2 regions of the Pantoea sp. X-Soil-TKNS-1280 genome follow, and region 2 is predicted to be linked to the other one. Evidence: predicted binding sites of a transcription regulator. Region 2 holds the regulator's gene; the other holds the start of a gene.
What was found. The regulator CRP, encoded in region 2, controls carbon source genes, mostly activating them, when cyclic AMP is high. The targets are predictions, from matches to a motif close to ATGTGANNNNNNTCACAT.

Region 1: the regulator CRP is predicted to act here: its motif matches at 12,870-12,887, upstream of udp (uridine phosphorylase).

Annotation. Positions count from the first base shown of each region.
Region 1 is NZ_AP035962.1:238,782-254,591, reverse strand. Features, by position in the region: gene fre (NAD(P)H-flavin reductase) at 1-448, opposite strand, end outside; gene ubiD (4-hydroxy-3-polyprenylbenzoate decarboxylase) at 491-1,975, opposite strand; gene pepE (dipeptidase PepE) at 2,050-2,781, opposite strand; gene rfaH (transcription/translation regulatory transformer protein RfaH) at 2,990-3,478, shown strand; gene tatD (3'-5' ssDNA/RNA exonuclease TatD) at 3,475-4,257, opposite strand; gene tatC (Sec-independent protein translocase subunit TatC) at 4,345-5,121, opposite strand; gene tatB (Sec-independent protein translocase protein TatB) at 5,124-5,651, opposite strand; gene tatA (Sec-independent protein translocase subunit TatA) at 5,654-5,908, opposite strand; gene ubiB (ubiquinone biosynthesis regulatory protein kinase UbiB) at 6,019-7,656, opposite strand; gene ubiJ (ubiquinone biosynthesis protein UbiJ) at 7,653-8,258, opposite strand; gene ubiE (bifunctional demethylmenaquinone methyltransferase/2-methoxy-6-polyprenyl-1,4-benzoquinol methylase UbiE) at 8,271-9,029, opposite strand; gene rmuC (DNA recombination protein RmuC) at 9,105-10,619, opposite strand; gene AC6I8X_RS01110 (tetratricopeptide repeat protein) at 10,703-11,962, opposite strand; gene udp (uridine phosphorylase) at 12,048-12,809, opposite strand; gene AC6I8X_RS01100 (dienelactone hydrolase family protein) at 13,111-13,947, shown strand; gene metE (5-methyltetrahydropteroyltriglutamate--homocysteine S-methyltransferase) at 14,003-15,810, opposite strand, start outside.
Region 2 is NZ_AP035962.1:3,956,254-3,972,063, reverse strand. Features, by position in the region: gene AC6I8X_RS18570 (cytosine deaminase) at 1-459, shown strand, start outside; gene tsgA (MFS transporter TsgA) at 493-1,671, opposite strand; gene ppiA (peptidylprolyl isomerase A) at 1,936-2,508, shown strand; gene AC6I8X_RS18555 (YhfG family protein) at 2,608-2,778, shown strand; gene AC6I8X_RS18550 (putative adenosine monophosphate-protein transferase Fic) at 2,768-3,361, shown strand; gene AC6I8X_RS18545 (aminodeoxychorismate synthase component II) at 3,403-3,978, shown strand; gene argD (bifunctional acetylornithine/succinyldiaminopimelate transaminase) at 4,066-5,286, shown strand; gene AC6I8X_RS18535 (YccS/YhfK family putative transporter) at 5,288-7,363, opposite strand; gene crp (cAMP-activated global transcriptional regulator CRP) at 7,422-8,054, opposite strand; gene AC6I8X_RS18525 (OsmC family protein) at 8,356-8,760, shown strand; gene AC6I8X_RS18520 (phosphoribulokinase) at 8,885-9,754, opposite strand; gene AC6I8X_RS18515 (YheU family protein) at 9,816-10,034, opposite strand; gene AC6I8X_RS18510 (hydrolase) at 10,037-11,053, opposite strand; gene AC6I8X_RS18505 (LysE family translocator) at 11,114-11,716, shown strand; gene tauA (taurine ABC transporter substrate-binding protein) at 11,877-12,857, shown strand; gene tauB (taurine ABC transporter ATP-binding subunit) at 12,869-13,636, shown strand; gene tauC (taurine ABC transporter permease TauC) at 13,633-14,463, shown strand; gene tauD (taurine dioxygenase) at 14,460-15,299, shown strand; gene AC6I8X_RS18480 (ABC transporter ATP-binding protein) at 15,390-15,810, opposite strand, start outside.

The DNA of each region.
Region 1 (15,810 bases), 590 kb from region 2:
CGAGATCGTAGAGATGGGTCAGTTCACGGCCGCCCCAGTAAATCGCGATATCACGATCGGGCTGCTGTGCCAGTGCGGTCAGCAGAATGGAACGGGCGTAGGAGAATCCGGTTCCTCCCGCAATCAGGATGATGGGACGATCGCTATCTTCACGCAGCCAGGCATCACCATGCGGCATGTCTACGGTGATTTCACGCTGATTCTGGATACGTTCCATCACCGCCATGGCATAGAGATTGAGCTCCGATGCGCCGATATGCAGCTCGATGATGTCTTTTTCCATCGGCGTGGACGCCAGGGAAAACGGGCGTTTATCCCGTTCGTCCATCACCACCATCAGGTACTGTCCGGCACGAAAGCTAAAATTCGCTTCCGGAATTAAACGGACGCGGTAGACGGTATCAGTAATCGCTTCAACCGAAGTCACTTTACAGCTTAACGTTGTCATGCGTTCCCTCTGTCGGGTCGTTTTTATGGTTATTCACCGCCGTCAGCGCTGCGGCGGCTCGGCAAAGATACCTAGCTCATCCCAGATGGCGTCAATGCGCGCCGTCACCGCCGGATCTTTGACAATCGGGGTTCCCCACTCACGCGTCGTTTCACCCGGCCATTTATTGGTGGCATCGAGTCCCATCTTCGACCCCAGCCCGGAGACCGGCGAGGCGAAATCGAGGTAGTCGATTGGCGTGTTTTCAACCAGCACCGTGTCGCGCGCCGGGTCCATACGCGTGGTAATCGCCCAAATCACATCATTCCAGTCACGCGCGTTGACGTCATCGTCACACACAATAACAAATTTGGTGTACATGAACTGCCGCAGGAACGACCAGACGCCAAACATCACGCGCTTCGCATGACCGGCATACTGTTTTTTCATCGTCACGACAGCCAGGCGATACGAACAGCCTTCCGGTGGCAGATAGAAATCAACAATTTCCGGGAACTGTTTGATCAGAATCGGCACCAGCACTTCATTTAACGCCACGCCCAGCACCGCCGGTTCATCCGGTGGACGGCCGGTATAGGTTGAGTGATAAATCGGGTTACGACGTTGCGTTATGTGCGTCACGGTAAACACCGGGAAGTTATCTACTTCATTGTAGTAGCCGGTGTGATCGCCGTACGGGCCTTCTGGCGCCATATCGCCCGGCTCGATGTAACCTTCCAGCACGATTTCAGCGCTGGCGGGGACTTCGAGGTCGTTAGACAGACACTTCACCACTTCGGTTTTATTGCCACGCAGCAGGCCCGCGAAGGCGTATTCCGATAAGGTATCCGGTACCGGAGTCACCGCACCCAGAATGGTTGCCGGGTCAGCACCGAGGGCGACAGAAACCGGAAAACGCTCGCCGGGGTGAGCTTTACACCACTCCTGGAAATCGAGCGCGCCGCCGCGATGCGATAGCCAGCGCATAATCAGACGATTTTTGCCAATCACCTGCTGGCGATAAATCCCGAGATTCTGGCGCTCTTTATGCGGTCCGCGCGTCACCGTCAGGCCCCAGGTGATCAGCGGTGCGGCATCATCCGGCCAGCATTTCATCACCGGAATGCGCGATAAATCGACCTCATCACCGCTGAATACTTCTTCCTGACAAGGCGCATTACGCAGCCGTTTGGTCGGCATGTTCAGCACCTGCTTAAACTGCGGCATCTTGTCAAACAGGTCGCGGAAGCCCTTTGGCGGCTCAGGTTCTTTCAGGAATGCCAGCAGTTTGCCCACTTCGCGCAGCGCGCTGACCTCTTCCTGCCCCATGCCCATCGCCACGCGTTTCGGCGTACCAAACAGGTTGCACAGCACCGGCATGTTGTAGCCTTTCGGGTTTTCGAACAGCAACGCCGGACCGCCCGCACGCAGGGTACGGTCAGCAATTTCGGTCATCTCCAGTTCGGGATCGATCGCCTGAGTGATGCGTTTTAACTCGCCCCGCTGCTCCAGCAGCGCAAGGAAATCACGTAAATCCTGATATTTCATGTAGGGTTAGCTTTCCGGCCTGAGATAATCGGCCATTATAGGGCCGATTCCGCAGGCTTGTTGAGGTTTCTGCGTCAGGCGGGCTGACAGGAGAATGGCACCAGCGATTGCAACGCCAGCACATCGTGGTACGCAGCAATAGGTTCACCGTGGCGGAACACTTTAAAATCTTCACCACGCGCGCTGTAGTAACGCAGACGATCTTCGCTGACATGCAGGAAACTGCCTTCGCGCAGCGCAATCACCGATTCGCTCGGGTTGACCGCACAGAACTCTGCCAGACGCTCATCCCGGGTTTCCCCCATATGGCCGCTGACGTGTGCATCGAGGTAATGCGGATTGATCTGTACCGGGAACAGCCCCAGCGCAGGCAACACCACGCTGCTGCGCACCGGCATATCATTGGTGGTACGGATGGAAGGTGTCGCCACGTTGCAACCGGCGCTCCAGCCAACGTAAGGCACCCGGCGTTCACGCACTGCGCGCTGAATGGCCACAATCAAACCCTGTTCATGCAGCATCTGGTTCAGCAGCCAGGTGTTACCGCCGCTCACCAGAATCAGTTCTGCCTGTTCAATCGCTTCGACCGGAGTAGCAAACTCATGCACGGTGCGCACCTGAATACCGAGTGAATCGCTCAGGTCCAGCGCGCGCTGGGCATGATCACCACGAATAATGGCGTAGGGTACCAGCACCGCAGAAGTAATACCGCGTTGTGCAATCATCGCATGAAGCTGTGGGTGGGCATAACTCAGCAACGGCGCATCGTCGGCCAACTTGCCGTTGCTTAACAGGAACAGTTCCATCAGACGGTCCTTTCATTCATAAGATGGTGAAGGAGTCTGATACAGAAGATTGCCAGACGTCAATTTTCTTACAGAAAACGATCAAAAAGGTCTCAGACTCAGAAAAATCGTAGTGAAATTTGTTTTACAGCTGCGTTTACCCCGGCCGATGCGCTATAACTCTGAAAGCAGGTTTGCTATTCTTAGCGTCCATTCTTTGGGAGCAGTTATGGAATCCTGGTACTTACTTTATTGCAAACGTGGACAGCTATTGCGCGCGAAAGAGCATCTTGAGCGGCAGGAGGTGAATTGCCTCAGCCCGATGATTGCTCTGGAAAAAATCGTTCGTGGCAAACGCACCACCGTAAGTGAACCGCTGTTCCCCAACTATCTGTTTATTGAATTCGATCCGGAAGCGATTCATACCACCACCATCAGCAGCACGCGTGGTGTCAGCCACTTCGTGCGCTTCGGGGCGATGCCGGCGACGGTGCCGTATGAAGTGATCGAAGCACTGCAAAGTGACGCGCCACAGATCCTGCTGGATCCGGAAACGCCACAGGTCGGTGATGAAGTGATCATCACCGATGGCACCTTCGAAGGTCTGCGTGCCATTTTTGCCGAGCCGGATGGCGAAACCCGTTCCATCCTGCTGCTGAACCTGCTGAATAAGCAGGTTATGCGCAGCGTCGATAACAAACAGTTCCGCAAAGCCTAAACCAATCTGAACAGCTGACGCGCATTGTAATCCACCTGTGCGCCCAGCGTTTCTGCATCCTCATTACGCCATAACGCCACTTGCTGCACGATGTGCGGCAGAAAACACGGTTCATTACGACGCGACGTCGGACGCGGATGCATATCACGCGGCAGCAAATAAGGCGCATCGGTTTCCAGCAGCAGGCGGTCAGCCGGAATCAATGGCAACAGTTCACGCAGCCCCATGCCACGGCGTTCGTCGCATACCCAGCCGGTAATTCCCACTGACAGCCCCAGCGCCAGGCAGGCCTCCAGTTCTTCGCGTGTGCCGGTAAAACAATGCGCCACCGCACCCACCAGTTTTGGCAGCCAGGGTTGCAGAATCGCCGCAAAACGCGTGTGCGCTTCGCGGCAATGCAGAAATACCGGCAGCTGTAATTCAGCCGCCAGTTGCAGTTGCGCATCGAAGGCGTATTCCTGCTGGTCATGCGCGGAGAAGTTGCGGTTAAAGTCCAGTCCGCATTCACCAATCGCCACCACCTGCTCACTTTCTGCCAGGCGGCGCAGGGTGTTGGCGGTTTCTGCCGACCATTCGCTGGCATGGTGCGGATGCACGCCTGCAGTTGACCAGCAGTAGCCAGAATGCAATGCAGCCAGCCGCTGTGCCTGCTGGCTTTCCAGCGCGTTGGTGCCCGTGATTAACAGGCCGGTGACGCCTGCGTCGCGCGCACGCGTCACCACCTGTTCGCGATCTTTGGCGAATTGCGTGCTGGTCAGGTTTACACCGATATCAAACATGTTTTTTCCCAAATAAAAACCGCCCAACAAGCGGGCGGTTCAGATTCATCATCATCCCGCTCGCACGCGGGATACTCAGTCTGGATATCAGGATTCGGTGTGATGTTCCTCGTCAACCGATTCTGAATCCGACTCCGACTTTCGTCCTTTCCCCACATAGTAGCGGGAGAAGAATACGCCGACTTCAAACAGGCAGTACATCGGAATAGCGAGCAAAGTTTGTGAGAAAACATCCGGTGGTGTGAGCAACATCCCAACAACGAACGCGCCAACCAGAATGTAGGGACGTTTCTTTTTCAGATCTTCCGGCGTGGTGATCCCGGTCCAGCACAGCAGCACAATCACCACCGGCACCTCAAACGCCACCCCAAATGCCAGGAACAGGGTCATGACGAAGTCGAGATAGTGGGTGATATCCGTGGCGATCTGCACGCCCTGCGGCGCGGTTTTGGCAAAGAAGCCAAACGCCAGCGGGAACACGACGAAGTAAGCAAAAGCCACACCGACGTAAAATAACAGCGTGCTGGAGAACAGCAGCGGCATCACCAGCTTGCGCTCATGGCGATACAGCGCAGGCGCAATGAACGCCCATACCTGATACAGAATCACCGGTACGGCCAGAAACACCGAAACAATAATGGTGAGCTTTATCGGGGTAAAGAACGGCGATGCGACTTCGGTCGCAATCATGGTGGCACCGGCTGGCATCTGCCTGATCAACGGCTCTGCCACAATATGGTAGATATCATTGGCGAAGTAGATCAGCGCCAGAAAGATGACAAATACCGCGATGATGCAGTTTAACAGTCGCTTGCGCAGCTCAATCAGATGGCTGATGAGCGGTTGTGTATCTTCAACGGCCATGTTTATCGTTCATCATTTGCAGAAGGAGTTGGCGCTGTGCTGCGAGGCGCACTGGCGGTGTCGGGTTTGTCCACGGCAGACGGAGCAGCGTGCGGTGCCTGCGCTGGCGCGCTGGCCTGATGTTCTGCTGTTGCGGGCGTTACGGCTGTCGCAGGCGTTACCGGTGGCACAGGAGCAGCAGGTGGCGGCGTATGAATGGTATTCGCTTCATCTTCCGCTTTCTCTATATCGATGCTCTGCTGATAAGAACGTTTCATGGAATCGGCGGTTTTACGCAACTCTTCCATCGATTCTTTCAGTTCCGGTGACAGCGTGCCACGGCCCGCTTCTTCCACCTTCTTCAGGCTATCCTGCAGCTCCTGCAGTTTCAGTTCCTGCGCCAGTTCATTCTGCACGTTAGCCGCCAGCGAGCGGATTGCGCGAATCCAGCCCACTACGGTTTTTACCGCAACCGGTAATCGTTGCGGACCGAGAACAATCAGCCCGATAACGAACACCAATACCAGTTCACTAAAACCAATGTCGAACACAGTTATACCTGCTTGTCGTTCCTGGCGTCGTCTTTACTAGCCGAGGTTTGCTGTTTATCTGCCAGGGTTTTGGCGTTGAAGTCAGCGTCCTGCTCTTTCGGTTGATCCTTTTTCTCGTCTTCGTCACCCATCGCTTTTTTGAAGCCGCGGATGGAAGACCCTAAATCCGAACCCAGATTGCGTAGCTTATTGGTACCGAACAGAAGTACAACAATGACGGCAATGATTAACAATTGCCAAATACTGATACCGCCCATGAGATATGCCTCTAATATTCTGTGAAAAACTGTTGAATGTAACACACAGAAAGCCCATATGATTTCGGGCCTTAGCATGCGACATTACGCGTTTTAGATCTGGCTGACAATCAGTTTGTCTTGCGCCAGCCTATCAGCCAGGTAACGATGCCTGCGGCCATTAAAATCGCGGGAAACAAATCCCACTCAGGCCGACTCAGTAGCACTGCGGTGCCACTTAATAACAGTGTAGCCCCTACTCCGAACAGATAACGCGCCTTGTTATGACGGGTGCGTTGCGCATTCAGATCGGTGACCAGTTTATCGACGCTGTGCTGTAACAATTTATGCTGGCGCATGCTGTCGTAAAACAGTTCCGGCAGCTCCGGCAGTTTTTCTGCCCAGAAGGGAGCCTTGTCTTTCACCGCGCGCCAGATGGCCGGAATGCCAATCTGATCTTTAATCCAGTCTTCGAGGAACGGTTTAGCGGTTTTCCACAAATCGAGCTGCGGATAGAGCTGACGGCCAATCCCCTCGATATACAGCAGGGTTTTCTGCAACAGCACCAGCTGTGGCTGCACTTCCATGTTGAAGCGACGTGCGGTGTTGAACAGGTTGAGCAACACATGGCCAAAGGAGATCTCTGCCAGCGGCTTCTCAAAAATCGGTTCACACACGGTACGAATCGCAAACTCAAAATCTTCGACGTTGGTATCCGGCGGCACCCAGCCGGAATCAACATGCAGCTCCGCCACCTTGCGGTAATCACGGTTAAAGAACGCGATAAAGTTTTCCGCCAGGTAACGTTTATCCTCTTTGTTCAGCGAACCGACGATACCGCAGTCGATGCCGATATATTGCGGATCTTCCGGGTGGTCGTAGCTGACGAAAATGTTGCCGGGATGCATATCGGCATGGAAGAAGCTGTCACGGAACACCTGGGTGAAGAACACCTGCACACCACGCTCGGCCAGCAGCTTCATATTGACGCCATGCTGCTCCAGCGTGGCGACGTCAGAGATCGGAATGCCGTAGATACGTTCCATCACCAGCATCGATTCACTGCAATAATCGGAGAAGATTTCCGGCACATACAGCATGCGGCTCTGGTCAAAGTTACGACGCAGTTGAATCGCGTTGGCAGCTTCACGCAGCAGATTGAGTTCATCAATCAAGGTTTTTTCGTAGTCGCGCACCACTTCCTGCGGACGCAGACGACGCCCATCCGGCAGCAAACGCGGCACCCAACGCGCCAGGCGGTAGATCAGCTTCATATCCGCTTTGATCACCGGCAGGATATCCGGGCGGATCACTTTGATCACCACTTCGCGGCCATTCTCTTTCAGCGTCGCGGTGTGGACCTGAGCAATAGACGCCGAGGCCAGTGGCGTGATCTCGAAATCGTCAAACCAGGTTTCCACCGGCCCGCCGATGGATTTCTCGATTTGCGCTTTGGCTTTGACGCCATCAAACGGTGCAACGCGGTCCTGCAGGATCGCCAGCTCATCAGCGATCGCCGGAGGAAACAGATCTCGGCGTGTCGAGAGCATCTGACCGAACTTGATCCACACCGGCCCCAGTTGCTCCATCGCCAGACGTATCCGCACGCCCATCGATTCGTTTTTGTGTTTGTTGGGGATCCAGAAAATGCAGCGCCGCCATAAACGCAGGGGCAGCGTGATACGCATGTGGGGAATCAGTTCATCAAGGCCATAGCTGAGAAAGACCTTTACGATAAAATATAAGCGCCGAATTTCTCCCAGCGTCATTTCGCCTCCAGCTGTGCTAAACGCGCCTCTAACGCATTGAGCGAACGTTCCATCGCTTCCACTTCCTCGCAAAACCAGGCAAGTTCCAGCGCACCCGGCGCCAGTCGCCACTCTTCAGTGAGGGTCTGCCCCAGGTAATCCTGGCGACGCGTCACCTCGTGTTGCACAAACTTCAGCGCGCGCTGTGCGGCCTGGCTGATGCCCTGCGCAGCGATATCACCAATCCACGGCGCGAGATATTCCGCCGGATCCAGCTCTGCCAGATCCATCAACGCCGAGAATTGCTGCACCACCTGCAAATCCCCCTCCACTTCCAGCTCACCACTGCGAATCAGGCTGGTGAGTTGCTGGCGGTCACGCAATTTCGGCAGGGTGCTAAGGCGCAGGCTGACGGTGCAATCGCTGCTGTCCTGCCAGTCGCCAAGCACATCCAGCTGATTTTCGCTGAACACCAGCACCAGCGGGAATGAGAGTTCCTGCAACCGTAACATCAGCACTTTGCCCGCCAGACGTTGGCGTGCCGCTTTCAGGCTGCGATCGCGATACAAAACACGATTGAGGGCGGTCTCAAGACCGCCGGTAATCAAAGGAGTGAAAGTCATGGCCATGATTTGTCAGAACTTAAAGCCGCGATGCAACGCGACGATGCCGCCAGTCATGTTGAAGTAGGTGGTATTCTCAAAACCCGCGTCATTCATCATCGCCTTCAGGGTTTCCTGATCGGGATGCATACGGATCGATTCCGCCAGATAGCGATAGCTTTCGGCATCCTGTGCCACCAGTTGACCAATACGCGGCAGAATGTGGAATGAGTAAGCATCATAGGCTTTGCTCAGCGGTTCGATCAGCGGTTTGGAGAATTCCAGCACCAACAGGCGTCCGCCTGGCTTCAATACGCGGAACATAGAAGCCAGCGCTTTCTCTTTTTCCGTCACGTTACGCAGACCAAAAGAGATGGTGATGCAATCGAAATAGTTATCCGGGAAAGGCAATGCTTCGGCGTTGGCCTGCACATAGCTGACGTTGCCAGAAATGCCGAGATTACGCAGTTTTTCACGGCCCATCTTCAGCATTGAGCTATTGATGTCCGCCAGCACCACCTGGCCGGTTTCGCCTACCAGACGCGAGAATTTCGCCGTCAGGTCGCCGGTACCACCGGCCAAATCCAGCACACGCTGACCACGGCGCACGCCGCTGCTGTCGATGGTGAAACGCTTCCAGACACGATGGATGCCGAAGGACATCAGATCGTTCATCAGGTCATATTTTGCCGCTACGGAGTGAAACACGTCGGCGACTTTATCTGCCTTTTCGCTTTTCGCGACGGTCTGAAAGCCAAAGTGGGTAGTTTCCTGCTGTGATTCATCTGCCATGGGTTTTACCTGTTCCACAAACAATTCTTCCCGAAGTGTATCAGAGTTGCGCTGGTCGGGCACGCGACCGGCGTGCTATTCGTTGATGCGGCGCAGGGAAGCGGCGGCAGAATCTTCTGCTTTTTCATCAGGCTCGTCGTCATCGGCCCAATCTTCCTCCGTCTCTGACGGTTGCGCCTGCGCCACCAGCTGCGGATTGATGGGGCGTTTGATCTCGACGCCCAGCGAACGGAACGCTTCACTTTGCGCAATAAGATTACCGCGCCCTTCCGCCAGTTTTTTCATCGCCAGCTGGTAACTTTGCTGCGCTTTATCCAGGTTGTGACCAATGCCGCTCATGTCATCGACAAACAGCCGCATTTTGTCATACAGCCGTGCAGCACGATCGGCAATGCGCTGTGCGTTGCGGCTCTGATGCTCATAACGCCACAGATTGTTGATGGTGCGTAGCGCCACCAGCAGCGTGGTGGGGCTGACCAGCATGATATTTTGCTGCAACGCCTCGCTGATCAGCTCTGGCTGCCGATCGATCGCCAGCAGGAAAGCCGGTTCAACCGGGATAAACATCAACACATAATCCAGGGAGCGTAAACCGGGCAATTGTTGATAATCTTTTCGTCCCAGCAGACGAATATGGCCGCGCACCGCGTTGACGTGATCCTGAATCGCCTGCTCGCGCGTGGCCTCATCTTCGGCATTGAAATAGCGTTCATAGGCGATCAGCGTCATTTTGGCGTCAATCACCACATCCTTGCCCTGCGGCAGACGCACAATCACATCCGGTTGCATCCTGCCCTGCGACTCCAGCTGAATGTTGACCTGGGTTTCATACTCATGACCTTCGCGCAGGCCCGATGCCTCCAGCACCCGGCTGAGCACCACTTCGCCCCAGTTACCCTGGATTTTGTTGTCGCCTTTCAGCGCTTTGGTGAGGTTAATCGCTTCCTGCGCCATCTGCGCATTCAACTGTTGCAGCTGACGGATTTCATGGGCCAGCGTATGGCGCTCACGCGCTTCCTGACCAAAGCTGTCATTTACCTGACGACGAAAACCGTCCAGCTGCTCGCGCAGCGGGCTGATCAGGTTATTCAGACTCTGGCGGTTTTGTTCATCAACACGACGGCCGCTGTTTTCGAAGATGCGATTGGCAAGATTTTCGAACTGCGCGCTCAGGCGCTGTTCGCTGTTGGTGAGCAGACGCTGTTTCTCCTCAGCGGCGAAACGCGTCTCTTCAAGGCGGATGGTGACTTCGCGTAGCTCGGCTTCCTGCGCGCTGTTCACTTCCAGCTGGTTGCGCAGTTCACGGCTCAGCTGTTCGCTTTCGCCACGCCAGTAGTCAAGCTGTTGCAGGCGCTCCTGCGCACCGCTCAGCGCACCATGCAGCTGACGCAGCTCCTGTTCACGCTGCTGTACCTGCTGTTGTGTCAGCTCCAGTTGCTGCTGCTGGCGCTGCTGGGCATCTTCCAGCAAGCGGCGTTCGGTTAAAAAGCTGGCGTGCTGATGGCCCGCGCGCAGCTGCGCCACTATCCAGCCCAGGCCGAACCCCGCCAGCGCCAGTACGCCGCTGATAATGATAAGTTGCTGATCCATAATTCCCCCGTGGATCCTCTCGCTGAGGGAAAAGGTAGAGGCGCACTGTATAAATGTCCAGACAATTTTGCCAGATGGCAGGCTTATAGCGCCTGCACCGTAAGTTCACCCGCTTTCCATGCATCAATCAGGAAAAAAGGCATCGGTAACGCCCATTCACCGCCACGCACTTTTGCCGGATAACACCAGCTCTGGTCGCCATAGGTCAGTTCAACCTGCTGCATCGCCGCATCGGCATGGCTGGCTTTACCTGCCATGCTGGAGAATCCCGCATTGCTGCCAACATGAAAACGGTCAGTCTGCCAACGAATGGGATCATGAGCGGGCCAGGCTTCAGCCTGGTGAAAATGGAAAATATCGTCGTGACTGAGCAGGCTCTCGCGTACCGTTGGCCACAACGCCAGTTTGAGGAAATACTGGTCGGTAAAACGTTCGCTGCCTTGGTAGCGAGTAATAAAATCACGCATCTGCTGTTCGATATTGCTGAATACGCCGTTACACCCGCCCCACATTCCCGCCAGCAGCAATTCGGTGTGGGTAAAGTAGTCACGCATATGGTGGAACCAATAGGATGATTGCAGCCAGGCCTCCACCGCAGCCAGTTCGCGCTCGGAAAGCAGCGAATCCGCATCCCGCACGATAAAACGTTTGACGCTGGCATCATCCATCACCAGGAAGCGCCACAGGGTGGGAAACAGCGTTTTCTCGTGCGACATATCCACCAGCTGTACATTGGGCTGAGCCAGGCGCTGCCAGACATGTTGCGGTACGCTGTCATCCAGCCAGATACGGCAGGTCCAAGCCGGGTAAAGCTCGCGTGCCACCTCGACATTTTTTATCAGGGTTTCGCAATAGCGTGGCTGGTCGCCATACAGGCTGAAGGCAATGATATTTTCCTGTGGGCGAGACGCTGCAAAGGTCGGTGGTGCTTCTGCTGGCAGAGGGTGCTTTTGCCCGGCGCTGAATTTCCGGTCGGATTGCTGCAACGATTCCAGCCCGTAACGCGCCACCTCATCCGGCTTGTTAAGCCAGCCACAGACTTCGGTGAGACCGTCGAGCCAGGTTTCCGCCGCCTGCGCCCGCTTATCCGCCGTAGCCTGATAGATTTTCTGGTAGGTTTTCCAGGATTTCTGGTATTCGCCAACACGCATCAGCGCCAGCGCATAATCACTTAGCACCTGCATGTTGTGCGGCATGACACGCAACACTTCTTCACAGCACTGACGCGCGACAGGGAAATCAGCCGCCGCCATCGCCTGGCGGAAACGCGCGGCCGCATCTTCGACACGCGCCTGAGGGCTGACCATAAAGGCAGGACGTTGAACAGGAACCGTTTTGCGCATAGAAATTTCTCAGTTATCCGCTGAATTTACGCGCATCCGTTTCAGGTAACCGACGAAATCTGAAAATCGCCGGTTACCGGGCGCGCTAGATCAACCGACGCGCCGCTTCGACTACAATTTTCACCGCGTCGCTTTCAGTCTGTTTCATGGTCGCCGCATCCGGGATCTCCTTCTGCGTACGATTCACGATGACGCCCGCCACCATACCGGCTCGCAGCCCCTGGCTGGCGCACATGGTTAACAGTGTAGCGGATTCCATCTCATAGTTGAGGACGCCCATTTGCTGCCACTCTTTCATCGAGCCCTGGAAGCGGCTAACCACACGGCCTGAGAAGGTGTCGTAACGTTCCTGGCCGGGATAGAAGGTGTCAGAGGAGGCGGTGATGCCAATGTGGGTCTTCGCACCACAGGCTTCAGCCGCCGCGACCAGCGCCGTGGTACAGGTGAAGTCAGCGACCGCCGGAAATTCCATCGGCGCGAAGTGCAGGCTGGCACCGTCCAGACGAACCGAAGCCGTGGTGACCAGCACATCACCCACATTGATATTCGGCTGGATGGCACCGGTGGTGCCGACGCGCAGGAAGGTACGCACACCGAGCTGGGCCAGTTCTTCTACTGCGATGGAGGTTGACGGGCCACCAATGCCGGTGGAGCAAACCACGACCGGTTTGCCGTCCACCTCAGCCAGATAAGTGGTGAATTCACGATGCGACGCCAGGTGCTGCGGGTTGTCCATCAGCGCAGCGATTTTCTTTACGCGCTCAGGATCGCCGGGAACGATGGCCAGCGTGGCTCCTTTCAGGTCGGCTTTGGTGATGCCAAGGTGGAAAACGTCAGACTGGGCCATAACAGACTCCTGGTAGATAAGGGATATGCGCGCCACTTTACGTCAGCAGGCGGGATAAATATGTGACTAATTTCACTATCGATAATGAAAGTTACATTATCAGAAAAAAATAACGTGATAGAAATCACACATTGGTCGTCTGCCATTCTGAATTGCTACAAGCTGTGCTGTGTAAGTTTAAACGGCAATGTTAATAGAAGAGGAAGAACTGATGCGTAACCCCTCTGCTCCCTACACCCGCCCGGCCACAGCGGCCAGGCTATAGTTACGTGATTGCGCGATTGTTAGCACGGAGAGAACAATGAAAACCGAAGACAATATGGCACAAAAATCTGCAACTGGCGGCTTTGCCCCCGCCGTACAACCGACCGCGAGCACCACCATTATTACCCACAGCGAGGCGATCCATAGCGGAGAAACCTCGGTCCCCAGCCAGGGTGAAAATCTGCCAGCGTATTATGCCCGGCCAAAAGAGTATGAAGGCACACTGCCAGTGGTGTTGGTGGTGCAGGAGATTTTTGGCGTACATGAGCATATTCGTGATATCTGCCGTCGGCTGGCGCTGGAGGGTTATCTGGCGGTAGCACCGGAGCTCTATTTCCGTGAAGGCGATCCCAGTGAATACCACGATATCCCGACCTTGTTTAAAGAACTGGTGAGTAAGGTGCCGGATTCACAGGTACTGTCAGACCTCGACCACGTCGCCAACTGGGCCGCACGCAACGGCGGTGATATCCGTCGTATGGGCATTACCGGTTTCTGCTGGGGTGGGCGCATTAGCTGGCTATTCGCGGCGCACAACCCGCAGGTGCGTGCAGCGGTTGCCTGGTATGGTCGCCTGATTGGCGACAAGACGCTGAAGCAGCAAAAGCATCCGATTGATATCGCCGTCGATTTAAATGCACCGGTGCTGGGCCTGTACGGCGGTCAGGATGAAGGGATTCCGCTGGAGAGCGTTGAGCTGATGCGCCAGGCGCTGCGTGCCGCCAATGCCAAAGCGGAGATCGTGGTCTACCCGGATGCGGGCCATGCCTTCCACGCTGATTATCGTCCGAGCTATCACGCGGAATCGGCGCAGGATGGCTGGGTGCGAATGCTTGCCTGGTTTAAGCAGTATGGCGTTGCACCAGACGCGTAATAAAAAAGGGGCGCTTGCGCGCCCCAACGTATCAACACAACATTTTATCCAACGATTACGCGGTTTCACCGCGCAGTTTTTTCGCCGCTTCGACCATATTGGCCAGAGCCTGACGGGTTTCCGTCCAGCCACGGGTTTTCAGGCCGCAGTCCGGGTTCACCCATAGACGCTCTTCCGGGATACTCAGCGCCGCTTTACGCAGCAGGTCTTCCATCCACGCTACGCTGGGTACGTTCGGTGAGTGGATGTCATACACCCCTGGGCCGATTTCGTTCGGGTATGAGAATTCTTTAAACGCTTCCAGCAGGTCCATATCGGAACGTGAGGTTTCGATGGTGATCACGTCCGCATCCAGCGCGGCGATAGAGTCCATGATGTCGTTGAACTCGCAATAACACATATGGGTGTGGATCTGGGTGTCATCCTGCGCCACCGCCGCGTTGAGGCGGAACGCATCGACCGCCCAGGTGAGGTAGGCAGCCCAGTCGGACTGATGCAGCGGCAGGCCTTCACGCAACGCCGGTTCGTCAATCTGGATGATGCCGATACCGGCTTTTTCCAGGTCTGCCACTTCATCGCGCAGCGCCAGTGCAATTTGTTTGGCGATGGTTTCACGGCTAACGTCTTCACGCGGGAACGACCAGCACAGGATAGTGACCGGACCGGTGAGCATGCCTTTAACCGGTTTGTCGGTCAGCGACTGGGCATATTTCGCCCACTCTACGGTGATGGCTGCCGGGCGGCTGACGTCACCGATAATCACCGGCGGTTTTACGCAGCGTGAGCCGTAGCTCTGTACCCAACCATTCTGAGTGAACACGAAACCGTCGAGGTTTTCGCCGAAATATTCAACCATGTCGTTACGCTCGGCTTCACCGTGCACCAGCACGTCAAGCCCCAGACGTTCCTGTTCCACAATCGCCTGTTTGATGTGTTCAGCGATACCGGTGCGATAGTGACCGCCATCAATGTTGCCTTTTTTGAAATCGAGACGCAGGCCGCGGATTTCAGTAGTCTGCGGGAATGAACCAATGGTGGTGGTCGGCCATGCTGGCAGATGGAAGCGGTTGCGCTGCGCCTGAGCACGCTCGGTGTAGGCGCTGTTACGCTCGGTGTCTTTGGCCTGGATTTTTGCCAGACGCGCCGCCACAGCGGCATTATGCACACGGCTGGAGTGGGCACGGGCACGGATTGGCGCACTCCAGGCTTCGAGGGATTTTGCATCGTTGTTGTTCAGTGCGTTACTCAGCAGGGACAGCTCAGCACATTTTTGCAGGGCAAAAGCAAACCAGCTTTTCACTTCTTCATCGAGACGGGTTTCCACGCTCAGGTCGATCGGGCTGTGCAGCAGGGAGCAGGAAGAGCCGATCCACAGTTGTTTGCGTTGTCCCACCAGCGGTTGCAGGCGTTCGAACCAACTGCTGAGGTCGGCACGCCAGACGTTACGACCGTTGATCACCCCAACAGACAGCAGCCATTCTGCTGGCAGTTGCTGGTTGATGTGCTGGATATCATCTTTGCCGTGTACCAGGTCAACATGCAGCCCCTGCACTGGCAGCGCTTTGATCACATCAAGGTTCTGGCCGATGCTGTCGAAGTAGGTGGTCAGCAGCAGTTTGGTTTTGCCCTGCAACGCGTCGTAAGCCGGTTTGAACGCGGCACGCCATTCCTGCGGCAGTTCCAGCGCCAGTGCTGGCTCATCAATCTGCACCCATTCGATATCGCGTTGTTTCAGTTCAGCCAGCACCTGTTGATAAACCGGCAGGATGTCTTTCAGCAGCGAAAGGCGATCAAACTGTTCGCCTTTCACTTTACCCAGCCACAGGTAAGTGACCGGGCCGAGTAGCACGGGTTTAACTTTAT
Region 2 (15,810 bases):
AACCCGCTGGTGAATATTCATTTGCAGGGCCGCTTTGACAGCTATCCGAAACGACGCGGCATCACCCGAGTGAAGGAGATGCTTGAGGCCAATATCAATGTCTGCTTCGGCCACGATGATGTGTTTGATCCCTGGTATCCATTGGGCACCGCCAACATGTTGCAGGTGCTGCATATGGGGCTGCACGTTTGCCAGCTGATGGGGTATGAACAGATTGACGCGGGATTGCAGCTGATCACCACCCATAGCGCCAAAACCCTGCAGCTGACGCATTACGGTATCGAACCGGGCAACGATGCCAGCCTGATTATTCTGCCGGCAGACAGCGGCTTTGATGCGGTGCGGCGTCAGGTGCCGGTGCGTTATTCGTTGAGAAAAGGCGAACTGGTGGCGGCAACGGAGCCAGCGCGAAGTGAAATCTATTTGCAGGAGGCGGAAGCGGTCACCTTCCGGCGTTAAGGAGCAGGGCGGACTGACGTCCGCCCCTCTATCTTAATGGGTAATATGACCGTGCTGGCGATGTTTGGTGACAAAGCCGAGCAGCACACACATCACGAACACCACGGCATACAAGCCATTCGCCGTTGCCAGTGCGGCATGTGCGCCACCACTCGCCACAATCGGGCCGGTAACCACAAAAGTCAGCATGGTACCGACGGTACCGCAGGTCAGGATAAAGTTGACCAGCTTCGGTGAGGACGCTTTGGTTTGCAGCGAGCCGAGGGTAATGATGGTGGTGTAGATGGCGCTGGAGCTGAAACCGAGCGTCATGATGATCCAGTGCAGCATATTGGCGTCACTGGTGCTGACAAACCAGTACATCAGCACGGTGGCAATGGCTGCCAACACCATCAGGATGCGTTGCAGATCAAAGAAGCGCAGCAGGAAGCTGAATACCCACATGCCCACCATATAGGCTGTCCAGAAATTCCCCACCAGCTGGCCCGCAGCCGCGATATCCATGCCCATGGTTTTGGTGGCATATTCCGGCACCCAGGAGATGAATCCGAGCTGACCGAGGATGTAGCACAGTGCGGCAATCGACAGGAATAGCACGCCGATACCCCATTTTTCTTTTTCCGCCGCCTGGGTTTCGCTGTTGTTTTTCAGCACCGGGAATTCCACGCACAGCGCCAGCACGAAGATGGCGAGGTAAATCACACCAATGCAGGCATAGACCCAGTACCACGGCAGAGCACGCGCAAGCAAAATACCCGCAATGATGGGAAACACCGTACCAGCCATACTGAAGAAGGAGTCAGTAAACAGCAGGCGTGAACCGCGCTGACGGCCATCATACAGATGGGTAATCAGGAAGGTACCGATCGACATGGTAATGCCGCTCACCACGCCGAGCACAAACATACACAGCGAGAACACGGACAGGTTGTGGCTGGTCATCAGACCCAATACCGCCAGCACCATCAGCACAAAGCCAAATATCAGCTGACGTTTTAACGGCACAATCACCATCAACCAGGCGTTCAGAAAGACGGCCACCAGAATGCCGGTATTGAGGAAGGTAAAGGTGTTGCTCATTTCTGAGATGGGTAACTGGAAATATTGCGCGATATTGTCCAGCACCATCCCGGTCACAATCACCAATGCGCCAGTCAGCGCATATGAGAAAAAGCTAATCCAGGTAAGGCCAATGCGATTACGGTTTGTCATGTTGGGAACCTGTTTTGAGCACCGAAGTTGGCAAAAAGTGTCATGAATTGTAAATGCAACTGTGACCTTAATAAACAAAGAGTGAAATATGGTTATCAGATTTCATTAATAGTGTGATTCAGGTCACGCAAATGATTGCGTGGCGCGGGATTGGGGACATTTACCGTCGCCGCGTAAATATAAGTAAAACGCTGGCTCTTGTATTACATGCTCTTTACAATCAATCTCGTTTTTGAGCTGGCTCTCCATGGTAAGGAATCTTTCATGTTTAAACGTACTTTGACAGCGGCCGTAGCCCTGTTAGCGCTCTCATCTATTTCCACTTCCGCCCTGGCGGCGAAAGGCGATCCCCATGTTCTGCTCACCACCTCTGCGGGCAATATCGAACTCGAATTGAATGCACAGAAAGCCCCGGTTTCGGTGAAAAACTTTGTTGATTACGTCAATAACGGTTTCTACAACAACACGATTTTCCATCGTGTGATCCCTGGCTTTATGGTGCAGGGTGGTGGCTTTACCACCGATATGCAGCAGAAGCAAACCAACGCACCGATTAAAAACGAGGCGGACAACGGCCTGCGTAACCTGCGTGGCACCATCGCGATGGCACGTACCGCAGAAAAAGACAGTGCGACCAGCCAGTTCTTTATTAATGTCGCCGACAATGCCTTCCTCGATCACGGTCAGCGTGATTTCGGCTACGCGGTATTTGGTAAAGTTGTGAAAGGAATGGATGTGGCCGATAAGATGGCTCAGGTGCCGACCAAAGATGTGGGTCCGTACCAGAATGTGCCGTCAAAACCGATCGTTATCCTTTCCGCGAAAGTCCTGCCCTGATTTATCGGCGCGTCATTGCGTGATGGCGCGTCCTGCCGCTCTCCGGCAAAGCGAATATTTGCTGCTTATACTTAGGGCAAATTGCTTGCCGGAGGCTCTATGACCAGCAAACTGACCGACAAACAGAAAGCCACGCTGTGGCAACAACGCCGTGCTGCCAGTTATCAGGCCAGCTGCCGTCTGGCGGGTTATGCGCTGAACGAAGCCGCGATCACGCCTGAACAGGCTTCAGCCCGGCTGACCTCGCTAAGGAGGCAATATGGCGGATAACACTCTGGCGGTACGCGATCCCTATCTGTGGCACAACGATAGCGTGCTGAAAAACCGTCTGGATATTCACGATAGTGCACAGTTACGCAAAGCTGAGCTGGCGTTCAGTGCTGCACGACTCGCCACGCTGGAACTGGCTCCGCGCAACAGCGGTATGCCATGGCTATGTCATATTCATCGCACGCTGTTTCAGGATCTCTACAGCTGGGCCGGTGAGTTGCGCACGGTCGATATCTGGCGCGATGACACCCCTTATTGCCACTGCGCTTATATCGAGAAAGAAGGCAACAGCCTGATGAGCGCGCTGGCGGATGAAGAAGGACTGGCCCATCTGGCGCAGGATGAGTTTGTCGCGCGCCTTGCACATTACTATTGCGAGATCTATGTGCTGCACCCGTTCCGGGCCGGTAATGGTCGAACCCAGCGTATCTTTTTCGAGCAGCTGGCGTTACATGCCGGTTATCTGCTGACGTGGGATAAGCTGGACCGTGATAGCTGGCGTGCGGCGATTCGCGATGCCGTCGAGGGCGATTTAACCGCGCTCAGCGCGCAATTTGCGAAAGTGGTAAGTCCCGCCCGTTAAAATGCGTAGAATGGCGGCGGTTTTACCGGCCTGAGGGCGTTATGCTGCTGCTAATTGATAATTACGACTCTTTCACCTGGAATCTCTACCAGTATTTCTGCCAGCTGGGCGCTGACGTCAGGGTGGTGCGCAATGATGCCATCACCCTGGACGAGATGGATGCGCTCCCTCTGAGCCATTTGGTGATTTCACCTGGCCCCTGTACCCCGGATCAGTCCGGTATCTCGCTGGCGGCCATCCGCCATTTTGCCGGTCGTCTGCCGATCCTCGGTGTGTGCCTCGGTCATCAGGCGATTGCTCAGGCTTATGGTGCCCAGGTGGTGCGTGCGCGTCAGGTAATGCATGGCAAAACGTCAGCGATTCGCCATAACGATAGCGGTGTGTTTCGCGGGCTGAACAATCCTCTCACCGTGACCCGTTACCATTCGCTGATTGTGGCGCGGGATTCTCTGCCTGACGCGTTTGAGGTCACGGCCTGGAGCCTGCGCGAGGGGGAGCCTGATGAAATTATGGGGTTCCGTCATAAAATGCTGCCACTGGAAGGGGTACAGTTCCATCCGGAAAGCATTCTCAGTGAACAGGGACATCAGCTGTTGGCAAATTTCCTGCGGCCTTAAGTTGTGTTTGCCTTTGTGTGATTTTTTATGCATATTTTGTGATTATAATTTCACGTCAACTCAACAAATAACCCGATGAGGTCGGCAATGGCAGCAGAAAAACTAGCGGTAACCCGGGAAACGTTCGATAACGTAATTTTGCCTGTTTATGCACCTGCGCAGTTTGTGCCGGTTAAAGGCAAGGGTAGCCGAGTCTGGGATCAGCAGGGCAAAGAATATATCGATTTTTCCGGCGGCATCGCAGTGACTGCGCTCGGCCATTGCCATCCAGCACTGGTGGAAACGCTGAAAACCCAGGGCGAAACCTTGTGGCACACCAGCAACGTATTTACCAATGAACCGGCGCTGCGCCTGGCAAGCAAACTGATTGCGGCCACCTTTGCCGAGCGCGTGTTCTTTGGCAACTCCGGTGCGGAAGCTAACGAAGCCGCGTTCAAACTGGCGCGTTATTACGCCTGCAAAAAACACAGCCCGTTCAAAAGCAAAATCATCGCCTTCCACAATGCGTTTCATGGACGCACGCTGTTTACCGTCTCGGTTGGCGGCCAGCCAAAATACTCCGATGGTTTTGGCCCAAAACCGGCGGATATCGTGCATGTGCCTTACAACGACCTGGCGGCGGTAAAAGCGGTCATTGATGATCACACTTGCGCCATCGTGGTCGAGCCGATTCAGGGCGAAGGTGGCGTGATGCCGGCTACCCCAGAATTTATGCAGGGTCTGCGTGCCTTATGCGATGAATACAAGGCGCTGCTGGTACTGGACGAAGTGCAGAGCGGCATGGGACGCAGTGGCAAACTGTTTGCTTACGAACACTACGGCATCACCCCGGACATTATCACCACGGCGAAAGCGCTGGGCGGTGGTTTCCCGGTGAGCGCCATGCTGACTACCAATGAAATCGCTTCAGTGATGGCACCTGGCGTGCACGGCACCACTTATGGCGGTAACCCGCTGGCCTGTGCGATTGCCGAAACGGCGCTGGATATCATCAACACGCCTGAAGTGCTGGACGGTGTCGAAGCTCGTCGTCAGCAGTTTGTCGCGGCGCTGAAAGCGCTGGATAGCAAGTTTGATCTGTTCAGTGACATCCGTGGCAAAGGCCTGCTGATTGGTGCAGCGCTGAAGCCGCAGCACGCCAGCAAAGCACGCGATATCCTGCATGCCGCTGCGGCGGAAGGTTTGATGATCCTGACAGCCGGTACCGATGTGATCCGTTTTGTCCCGTCGCTGGTGATTGAGCCGACCGATATCGAAGAAGGGATGGCGCGCTTTGCCGTGGCGGTAGAGAAGGTACTGGCGGCGTAATTCAGTTTTTCACCCGCAAGCCCATCAGCCAGCGACCATGATGCGGTCGCTGGCTCCACGCCAGTGAAGAGATGGTGTGCATCACATTAAGATGTTGCAGAATCCGCTTCACATGCTGCTCAACAATGGTCACCGCACCCTCATTAATATTTTCTGGCGCTTCCAGCACGTTACTGTCGTTGCCCGGCCCGTCATATTCCAGCCGCTGCTGACAACGCTGCAACGCGATTTCGCAGGATTGCAGATACTTCTCGGCGAGCTTTGGCGTCAGCATGGTGTGCTCGCGCGCCAGAATCGTCATGGCGTTGATGTGTTCGACAATAAACTGGCTGTGCGTCACCCATAAGCGCATATCTTTCAGATACTGCGGGTTAAAACCCGGTTCGGTCATCGCCTGATTGAGCGAGTTAAACATGGCGTTGTGTGCCTGGTTAACCTTAATGCGCTGGTACGCCAGCTTCTCCGGCGACTGCTCCGGCCCGAGCAGCAGCTGCAACGCTTCCTGGTCAGCCTCCAGCGCGTCATGTGCGTTCTTACGGAGCAAGCCGCTCTGCCACTGTGGCCACAGCCAAATCATGCCGCCAAAGGCAATCAGGCATCCCATCAGCGTATCCATCATGCGCGGCAGCAGGAACTGCGCACCGTTGAGCGACAGCAGCTGAAGCGAGTACACCGCCGTTACCGTAAAGCCAATCATTGACCAGCCATAATATTTACGCGTCACCAGATAGCTGGCGAGGGTGATCGCCAGCATAAACAGCAGGGTGATGGATTCCGGCACGGCAAAGCGCAGCGAGGCAGCCGCGATCAATAACCCGGCGAAGGTGCCGAGGGCACGGTGCTGGATACGTACGCGAGTGGCGCTGTAGCCGTTCTGGCTGACGAACATGGTGGTCATCAGAATCCAGTAGGGTTTGGGGATGTTAAAGAACAACGCCAGCGCGCTGCCAAACATCAGCATTACGGCAAAACGCGCTGCGGTGCGTAACGCCGGGGACTTTAGCGACAGGTAACTGCGCAGTGCCGGAAAAAACGGCAAACGTCGCTGGCGGTCGGCCATCAGGTCACGGGTATAAAGAGGTTTCTGCGTGCGCAGGACGCGGGCAATCCGGCTGAAGTGGTACAGGCAAAAATTTCCGACCGGATTATCCGGGTGCTGGCGCGCAATCTTTTCCAGCGCCCCGAGCTGCTTCTCCATATGAAAGCGCTCCGGCAACTGGTGATAGAGGATAGCATCGGCCAACAGTCGCAGCCGCGCCGATATGGTCTTCGCATTCCAGCGGATCACCGCTTCAGCATGGCTCTGCTCCACCAGTTTTTGCACTTCTTCAGGCTGATGCAGGCTGACCGAGATGTGTTCCTGGAGATCGAGTGCCACCTGGAAGGCACGCGTCAGACGTTTATGGCTGTTGTTTCGGCTGGCAGACAACATATGCATCTGCTGATAACAGGTGGTGATCAGATCGACCGCTTTTTGCTGCCGTGCCAGCAGCGGAGGCAGGGCTTTTTCCGGGTCGGTCAGCTGCGTTAGCAGGGTGTATTTGGCATCGCAATAATCTGCCAGTTCGCGATACAGCAGGCTGAGAGTTTCGCGCATCGGCTGTTCTTTCCACAGCCAGAACCAAAGCCAGTTAAACAGCCCGTACCATAGCGTCCCGCCGATATACAGCAGCGGTGGCACCCAAATGGGCATCCGCCCCGCCAGGCTTAGCGTGAAGATGGCGGCGATAAGGGTGCCGGGCAGCAAACGGCCATGTAGCGGGCTGATTTCGCCAGTGACGCCCACCAGTAGCGGCAGAGCCAGCATAATCAATGGCAGAGGAACGTGGTAATCCGTCAGCCATTGAATCAGAAAACTGCCGGTAGCAAACAGGGAACCGCCAACAATCAGGCGTTTAAAGAAACGTTTATGGGGCGTATCCAGGCCTGCGATATTGCAGCAGGCGGGAACCAGCGAGAACAGCAGCCCTTTTTGCAGGTCACCAAACAGCCAGCCGAGAGCCACGGGCAGGCAAAGCACCAGCGTTTGCCGCAGGGCGTAATTAACTTCGGGATGATAGATGATTCGACGCCACATCAGCTCATCGCAGACAAAAACGGCGCGATGTGACCATCACGCCGTGGGTGAGAAGGAATTAGCGGGTGCCGTAAACGACGATGGTTTTACCATGTGCGGAGATCAGGTTTTGATCTTCCAGCATTTTCAGAATACGGCCAACTGTCTCGCGTGAGCAGCCAACGATCTGACCAATTTCCTGACGGGTGATTTTGATCTGCATCCCGTCCGGGTGGGTCATGGCATCAGGCTGTTTGGCCAGATTGAGCAGCGTCTGCGCAATGCGACCGGTCACATCAAGGAAGGCAAGGTTGCCGACTTTTTCTGATGTCACCTGCAGGCGACGTGCCATCTGCGCCGAAAGACGCATTAAAATATCCGGGTTTACCTGAATCAGCTGACGGAATTTTTTGTAGGAAATTTCAGCCACTTCGCAGGCAGTTTTTGCTCGTACCCAGGCACTGCGTTCCTGACCTTCTTCAAACAGGCCAAGCTCGCCGATGAAATCCCCCTGATTGAGGTAGGAGAGAATCATCTCTTTGCCTTCTTCATCTTTAATCAGTACCGCAACGGCACCTTTCACGATGTAGTAGAGCGTTTCCGCTTTTTCACCCTGGTGAATCAGGGTGCTTTTGGATGGATATTTGTGAATATGGCAATGGGACAGGAACCATTCGAGTGTAGGGTCTGTTTGCGGTTTGCCGAGAACCATTCGCTATTATCCTCTGTTGTAATCGTGCCCAAAACACAGGGGGCAATTTTCCCTGTCAGGCGGTGAAATCGTAGAGCGCTTCCAGTAAAGGAAATTATTCGGGTGGACTCTTAAGCCAGGCTTCTGATTCTTCCCGCCTTCGTCTATTACGACGAAAATATTTTCAGCTCTGTTTGTAGCACAGCTTTTGCTAGCTGTCTTCTGTTGTCTCGCTTCAGCAAAAGGGCGATTAGTCTGGATTGCTGTTTCTCAGGTGAAAGCGTACTCTGGCGGCAAATCAGCCGATTCAGGAGAAAGAATAATGCAGGCACGGGTCAAATGGGTGGAAGGGCTTACCTTTCTCGGAGAATCCTCATCGGGTCATCAGGTATTAATGGATGGGAACTCGGGTGATAAAGCGCCGAGCCCGATGGAGATGGTGCTGATGGCGGCGGGGGGGTGCAGCGCGATTGACGTGGTGTCTATCCTGCAAAAAGGGCGCAATGAAGTGACCGATTGCGAGGTGAAACTCACCTCTGAACGTCGTGAAGAAGCGCCACGGATTTTTACACACATCAATCTGCATTTTATTGTCAGCGGCAAAGCGCTGGGCGATAAAGCGGTGGCGCGTGCGGTGGATTTGTCGGCAGAGAAATATTGTTCGGTGGCGATCATGCTGGGCAAAGGGGTAGAAATTACCCACAGCTATGAGGTGATTGAGCTATAGCACGAACGTAGCGGCGCGATTTATCGCGCGGATTTTTTCGTGCAGCATGCACGGTCAGGCGATTTATCGCGCGGATTATTCCGATATCGCGCACTGGAATTGCGCGATAAATCGCGCCGCTACATTATTCAATCCGTTTACCTTCAATCAGCCGCTGCACCAGCGGTGTCATAATCAACTCCATCGCCAGCCCCATTTTGCCACCCGGCACCACCAGGGTGTTCATATGCGAGATAAAGGAATCCTGAATCATCGCCAGCAGGTAAGGAAAGGCAATGCCTTCCAGCCCACGAAAATGGATCACCACAAAGCTTTCATCCAGCGACGGTATCTCACGTGCGGCAAACGGATTTGAGGTATCAACGGTGGGTACGCGCTGGAAGTTAATATGGGTGCGCGAGAACTGTGGCGTGATGAAGTTGATGTAATCCTCCATCGAACGTACCACCGAATCCATCACCGCTTCGCGTGAATGGCCGCGTTCGCTGGTGTCGCGAATCAACTTCTGAATCCACTCGAGGTTCACAATCGGCACCACGCCGACCAGCAAATCCACATGTTCGGCCACATTGTGTTGCTGCGTCACGACGCCGCCGTGCAAACCCTCATAAAACAGCACATCCGTGTTTTCCGGCAGCGGTTGCCACGGTGTAAAGGTGCCAGGAACCTGATTCCACGGCACGGCTTCATCATAGGTGTGAAGATATTTGCGCGACTGCCCGAGACCGGATTGGCCGTATTGTTTGAAAGTTTGCTCCAGCAGGCCAAAATCGTTGGCCTCCGGTCCGAAGTAGCTGATATGACGGCCCAGATCACGCGCTTTGCGGATCGCCATGTCCATCTCCGGACGCGTATAACGATGGAAACTGTCGCCTTCCACTTCTGCGGCGTGCAGATCCAGCTGCTGGAAAATTTTCCGGAAGGCAAGGCTGGTGGTGGTGGTTCCGGCCCCGCTGGAACCGGTAACGGCAATAACTGGATGCCTGGCTGACATGACAAAGCTCCCTGTGAAGTCCGGCGATGAGCATTGTTAGCACGAAATGCCGGGATGTGCATTAGCCGCGAAATTCACCGCGCGCCATGATATTGACGGTTTCGTGCAGTTCTGACCACACCAGCACCGCGTCACCGCGTTCCAGCTGGCGACGCACATCAGCGACTTTTTGCGCCAGACTGCGTTCCTGTTCACCGTAGTCGGTGCCTTCGCGTAATACAAAGGCTTCAATCAGGTTTTCCAGCGTTTCGGGGTCGAGTTGTTGCCACGGTATAATCACGATCACATATCCAGATAAGTTGATAGCCACTGTGGCACGCGTTGTTCCAGCCACATCTGTGGGCGCAGCAATGTTCCGCCGACAAAGCCAACGTGGCCGCCTTGCTGCGTCAATTGGTATTCAATTGACGAGGACAGTTGCTCCGGCTGCGGGATAACTGCGTCAGTCATGAAGGGATCGTCTTTGGCGTGAATGATCAGCAGCGGTTTACGAACATTGATTAAGTGCGGCATGGCGCTGGCGCGGTGATAATAATCTCCCGCATCGATAAATCCGTGCGCCCGTGAGGTGACGGCATCGTCAAAGTCGCGCAGACGCCGCAGGGTGCGTAGCTGGCGTAAATCCACCGGCAAGGTACCGGGCCAGGCGCGCAGCTTGCGCTTCGCATTTTTTTTCAGCTGCGTCAGCAAATAATGCTGATAAAAGCGTGAGAAACCGTTCTCCAGTTTCTGGCTGCACGGCTCCAGCAGCAGCGGTGCCGAGATAGCGACGGCGGCATCAAAAGGCGCATCACTGCCCTCCATCCCGGCGAGGCACGCCAGCATATTCGCGCCGAGCGAGACGCCCACTGCAGTGGTTGGCACGGTACCCCATTCACGCCTTAACCAGCGCAGGAAATAGCTCGCGTCTTCCGTTTCGCCGGAATGGTAAATACGATGCAGGCGATTGGGTTCGCCACTGCAACCACGAAAGTGCATCACCACTGCCAGCCAGCCACGCGCCTGACATGCCTGCATCAACCCGTGGGCATAGGGGCTGTGGAAACTTCCCTCTAAGCCGTGAAACAGGACCATGCGCGGTTTATGGGCGGCCTGCGCCGGATCTTCACTCCACGCGAGATCGACGAAATCACCATCCGGCAAATCAAGACGCTGCCAGTGCGGACGCAGGGTGACACGCCGCCGCAGCAGGCGCGGGAGCAGGGTTTGCAGATGCGGATTGCGAAAGCCACTCAGCGGGACGAAGGTCTCGCCGGGCGGAGAATCAAAATTACTGTGGTAAACGCTTGTCTGATGCATATCTCGCTGATAGTTTCGATGGGTTTTTGGCTTTCCTGGGTGAGGAGCACCCGAATCAACATGGAACTAAGTCTGTTTTTATCAATGCTGGGCTTTCTCTGGGTCGCTGCGATCACGCCAGGGCCTAATAATATGTTACTTACCGCCTCCGCTGCCAACTTTGGCTTTCTGCGTACCTTTTCGTTGTTAATCGGCATCATGATCGGTATGCAGGTGATGCTGCTGATGGTGGCCTTTGGCGTGGGTAGCCTCATCCTACTCTATCCTTCCCTTCATCTGGTTCTTAAAATTGCCGGTAGCCTCTATCTGTTGTGGCTGGCGTGGAAAATTGCTACCGCCGAGTATGAGACGCTGGACACGGATGCGGCCCCTCCGGTACCCACGCCGTTCTGGCAGGGAGGGCTGCTGCAACTGATTAACCCGAAAGCCTGGCTGATGGCGCTGGGTGCGGTTGCCAGCTTTAGTCTGGCCGGGGCCGCCTATCTGCATTCCGTGGTGGCCATCAGCATTGGTATGGCGCTGGTCAACGTGGTCTCCGGGGTGATCTGGATGGGGTTTGGTTCGATCATCGGCCGTCTGCTGCGCAGCCCACGGGCGTGGAAAATCTTTAACCTGGCGATGGGGATTTTGACTGCCGCCTGTGTGCTGTTGATTTGGCACTGAGTAAACCCGAGGCGCGGCAACGCGCCTTTTTGCTGTTTGCGCATAGCCTTGCCCGATGTTGATCTAAGAACCGATTTTCATTAGGGATAATTTTTAATTCCTTTATGAAACCATTGCTGCTGGCGACACTGCACCCAACATAAAAATATTGGGGTGCAAGATGATGGCAGTGAAGAAAACCATAACCACGTTAGCCGCAGCGCTGGCGTTGCTGACCTTCCAGGCCGAGGCGGTTAGCGTCACGGTGGCGTATCAGACCTCCGCGGAACCGGCCAAGGTGGCACAGGCCGATAACACCTTTGCCAAAGAGAGCGGAGCCAGCGTTGACTGGCGAAAGTTCGATAGCGGGGCCAGCGTGCTGCGCGCCCTGGCCTCCGGCGACGTGCAGATTGGCAATATCGGTTCCAGTCCGCTGGCGGTGGCCGCCACACAGCAACTGCCCATTGAAGCCTTCCTGTTAGCATCGCAGCTCGGTAATTCCGAGGCGCTGGTGGTGAAGAAATCCATCAGCCATCCCAAAGACCTGATCGGCAAACGTATCGCCGTCCCCTTTATCTCTACCACCCATTACAGCCTGCTGGCCGCATTGAAGCACTGGGGCATCAAACCCACCGATGTGCAGCTGGTTAACCTGCAACCGCCCGCAATCATTGCCGCCTGGCAGCGTGGCGATATTGACGGCGCTTACGTCTGGGCACCGGCGGTCAATGAACTGGAAAAGGATGGCAAAGTGCTGACCGACTCCTCACAGGTCGGCAAATGGGGCGCGCCGACGCTGGATGTCTGGGTGGTGCGTAAAGACTTTGCACAGCAGCACCCGGATATCGTCACGGCGTTTGCCCGCAGCGCGCTGGAGGCGCAGAAAGCCTATATCGATAACCCGCAACAGTGGCTGCAACAGCCGGACAACCTGAGCAAGCTGTCGCGCCTGAGCGGGGTGCCGGAAGCTCAGGTGCCGGGGCTGGTGCAGGGCAACACCTATCTCACTGCCCAGCAGCAGGTTGAGCAGCTTGGTAAGCCCGTCAATCAGGCGATTGTCGATACCGCGCATTTCCTGAAAGAGCAGGGCAAGGTGCCGGATGCGGCCAGTGATTACAGCGGCTTTGTCACCACCCGTTTCGTTGCTCCCTTAGTGAAATAACCGGAGGCTTTATGCTCAGCATCACTCATCTTAATGCGCGTTACGCCGGACAACCTGCGTTGCAGGACATCAACCTGCAACTGGATCAGCGTGAACTGTTGGTGGTGCTGGGACCGTCCGGGTGTGGCAAAACCACGTTACTCAATCTGATCGCCGGTTTCCTGCCGCTGGAATCCGGCAGCATCACGCTGGATGGCAAACCGGTGAACGGGCCGGGTGCCGAACGCGGCGTGGTGTTTCAGAACGAAGGGTTGTTGCCGTGGCGCAATGTGATCGACAACGTCGCCTTCGGTTTGCAACTGGCCGGGATGGCAAAGACCGATCGCCATGCCATCGCCCGGCGTCTGCTGGGCAAAGTGGGGCTGGAAGGAGCGGAAAAGCGTTTTATCTGGCAGCTCTCTGGGGGTCAACGTCAGCGCGTGGGGATTGCGCGTGCGCTGGCGGCTGACCCTCAGCTGCTGCTGTTAGATGAACCCTTTGGCGCGCTCGATGCTTTTACCCGTGAGCAGATGCAAACCCTGCTGCTGACGCTGTGGCGCGATACCGGCAAACAGATCCTGCTGATTACTCACGACATTGAAGAAGCGGTGTTTCTCGCCAGTGAACTGGTACTGCTGTCACCGGGACCTGGGCGAGTAGTGGAACGACTGAAGCTCGATTTTGGGCAGCGTTTTGCCGACGGTGAGCCCTGCCGCAGTATCAAATCCGATCCCGCATTTATTGAACGGCGCGAATACGTGCTGAACCAGGTGTTTGCTCAGCGGGAGGTGTTCGTATGAGTGCGTTAATTGATGATAAAGCGCGTGCGGCGCGCCGCCGTAATCTGCGCTGGCCCTTTTCGCGTCAGCTGTCCCTGAGCCTGTTAAGTGTGGCGGTGCTGCTGCTGGTGTGGTGGGGGGTAACGGCGCTGGGATTGATTGCGCCGCTGTTTCTGCCGCCACCGCAGCTGGTGCTGAAAAAGCTGCTGCTGATTGCCGGTCCACAGGGCTTTATGGATGCCACGCTGTGGCAGCATCTCGGTGCCAGCCTGACGCGGATGCTGGTGGCGCTGTTCTTCGCGGCGCTGATTGGCATTCCGGTAGGGATCGCCATGGGGCTGAGCCCGTCGATTCGTGGCCTGCTTGATCCGCTGATTGAACTCTATCGACCGGTGCCGCCGCTGGCTTATCTGCCGCTGATGGTGATCTGGTTCGGCATCGGTGAAACCTCAAAAATCTTACTGATTTACCTGGCGATTTTCGCGCCTGTCACCTTATCGACACTGGCGGGTGTGAAGAACGCCCAGCAGGTACGTATCCGTGCGGCACAGGCGCTTGGGGCTACACGCTGGCAATTGCTGCGCTGGGTGATTCTGCCGGGCGCGTTACCGGAAATCCTCACTGGCTTGCGTATTGGTCTCGGCGTCGGCTGGTCAACGCTGGTGGCAGCCGAACTGATTGCTGCCACCCGTGGGCTGGGCTTTATGGTGCAGTCGGCGGGCGAGTTCCTGGCAACGGATGTGGTGCTGGCGGGCATCGCGGTGATTGCGTTGATCGCTTTTAGTTTAGAACTGGGTCTGCGCGCCTTGCAGCGCCGTCTGACGCCCTGGAATGGAGAACAGCAATGAACGAACGTGTGATTTTCAGCGCGCTGGGGCCGTATATCGGTGCGCAGGTGAGTGATGTTGATCTCAGCCGGCCGCTGAGCGATGCGCAATTTGAACAGCTTTACCATGGCCTGCTGCGCCATCAGGTGTTGTTCCTGCGTCATCAGGTGATTACGCCCGAGCAGCAGCGCGCGCTGGCAGTGCGCTTTGGTGATTTACATATCCACCCGGTCTATCCGCATGCCGTCGGAGTGGAGGAGATCATCGTGCTGGATACGCATCAGGGCAACCCGCCCGATAGCGATAACTGGCACACCGATGTGACCTTTATCGAGACCCCCCCGGCGATCGCCATTCTGGCGGCCAAATTGCTGCCGGAAAGCGGCGGCGATACGCTATGGGCCAGCGGGATTGCGGCGTATGAAGCGTTATCCGAACCGTTTAAAACGCTGCTGGCAGGATTGCAGGCGGAGCATGACTTCAAAAAAGCATTCCAGGAATTTAAATATCGCAAAACGGCTGAAGAACATCAGCGCTGGCAGCAGGCGGTGGCGAAGCACCCGCCGGTGCTGCATCCGGTGATCCGTACCCATCCGGTCAGCGGTCGCAAGGCGTTGTTCGTCAACGAAGGATTTACCACGCGGCTGGTTGGGCTAAGCGAGAAGGAGAGTGCGGCGCTGCTCGGTTTCCTGTTTGCGCACATGACCAAACCTGAGTTTCAGGTGCGCTGGCGCTGGCAGGAAAATGATGTGGCGATTTGGGATAACCGCGTGACGCAGCATTATGCCAATGCGGATTATTATCCGGCGCGCCGGGTGATGCATCGGGCGACTATTCTGGGAGATATCCCGGTTTAACACGTTGTAGCGGCGCGATTTATCGCGCGGTCTTTGCCAGAGAATAAGGTCAAAAGAGCGCGATAAATCGCGCCGCTACGAACGGTGTGATTAAGGCGCAGCCAGCATCTGCTCCAGCTGCTCCTGGGCATCCAGCCAGGCCATTTCCGCTTCTTCCAGCGCCGTTTTACTCTCCGCCTGACGTTGCAGCGCGACAGTCAGATCCGCTTTGCGGTTTTGGTCGTAAATAGCGCTGTCGGACAGCAGCTGCTCGGCTTCGTTCAGCTGGCTCTGCCACTTCGCCATCTGTTTTTCGAGTTTCTCAATCTCTTTGCGTAGTGGCTGCGTCTGTGCGCGCAGTTCCGCATCACGACGCTTCTGATCTTTACGGGCCTGGGCGCTGTTGCCGCTTTCCTGCTTTGGTGCGGCATCCTGCTGCGCCTGCTGTTTTTGCAGGTCGCTCAGCCACTGCTGATAATCCTCAAGATCCCCTTCGAAGATATCCACTTTGCGATCGTGTACCAGGTACAAA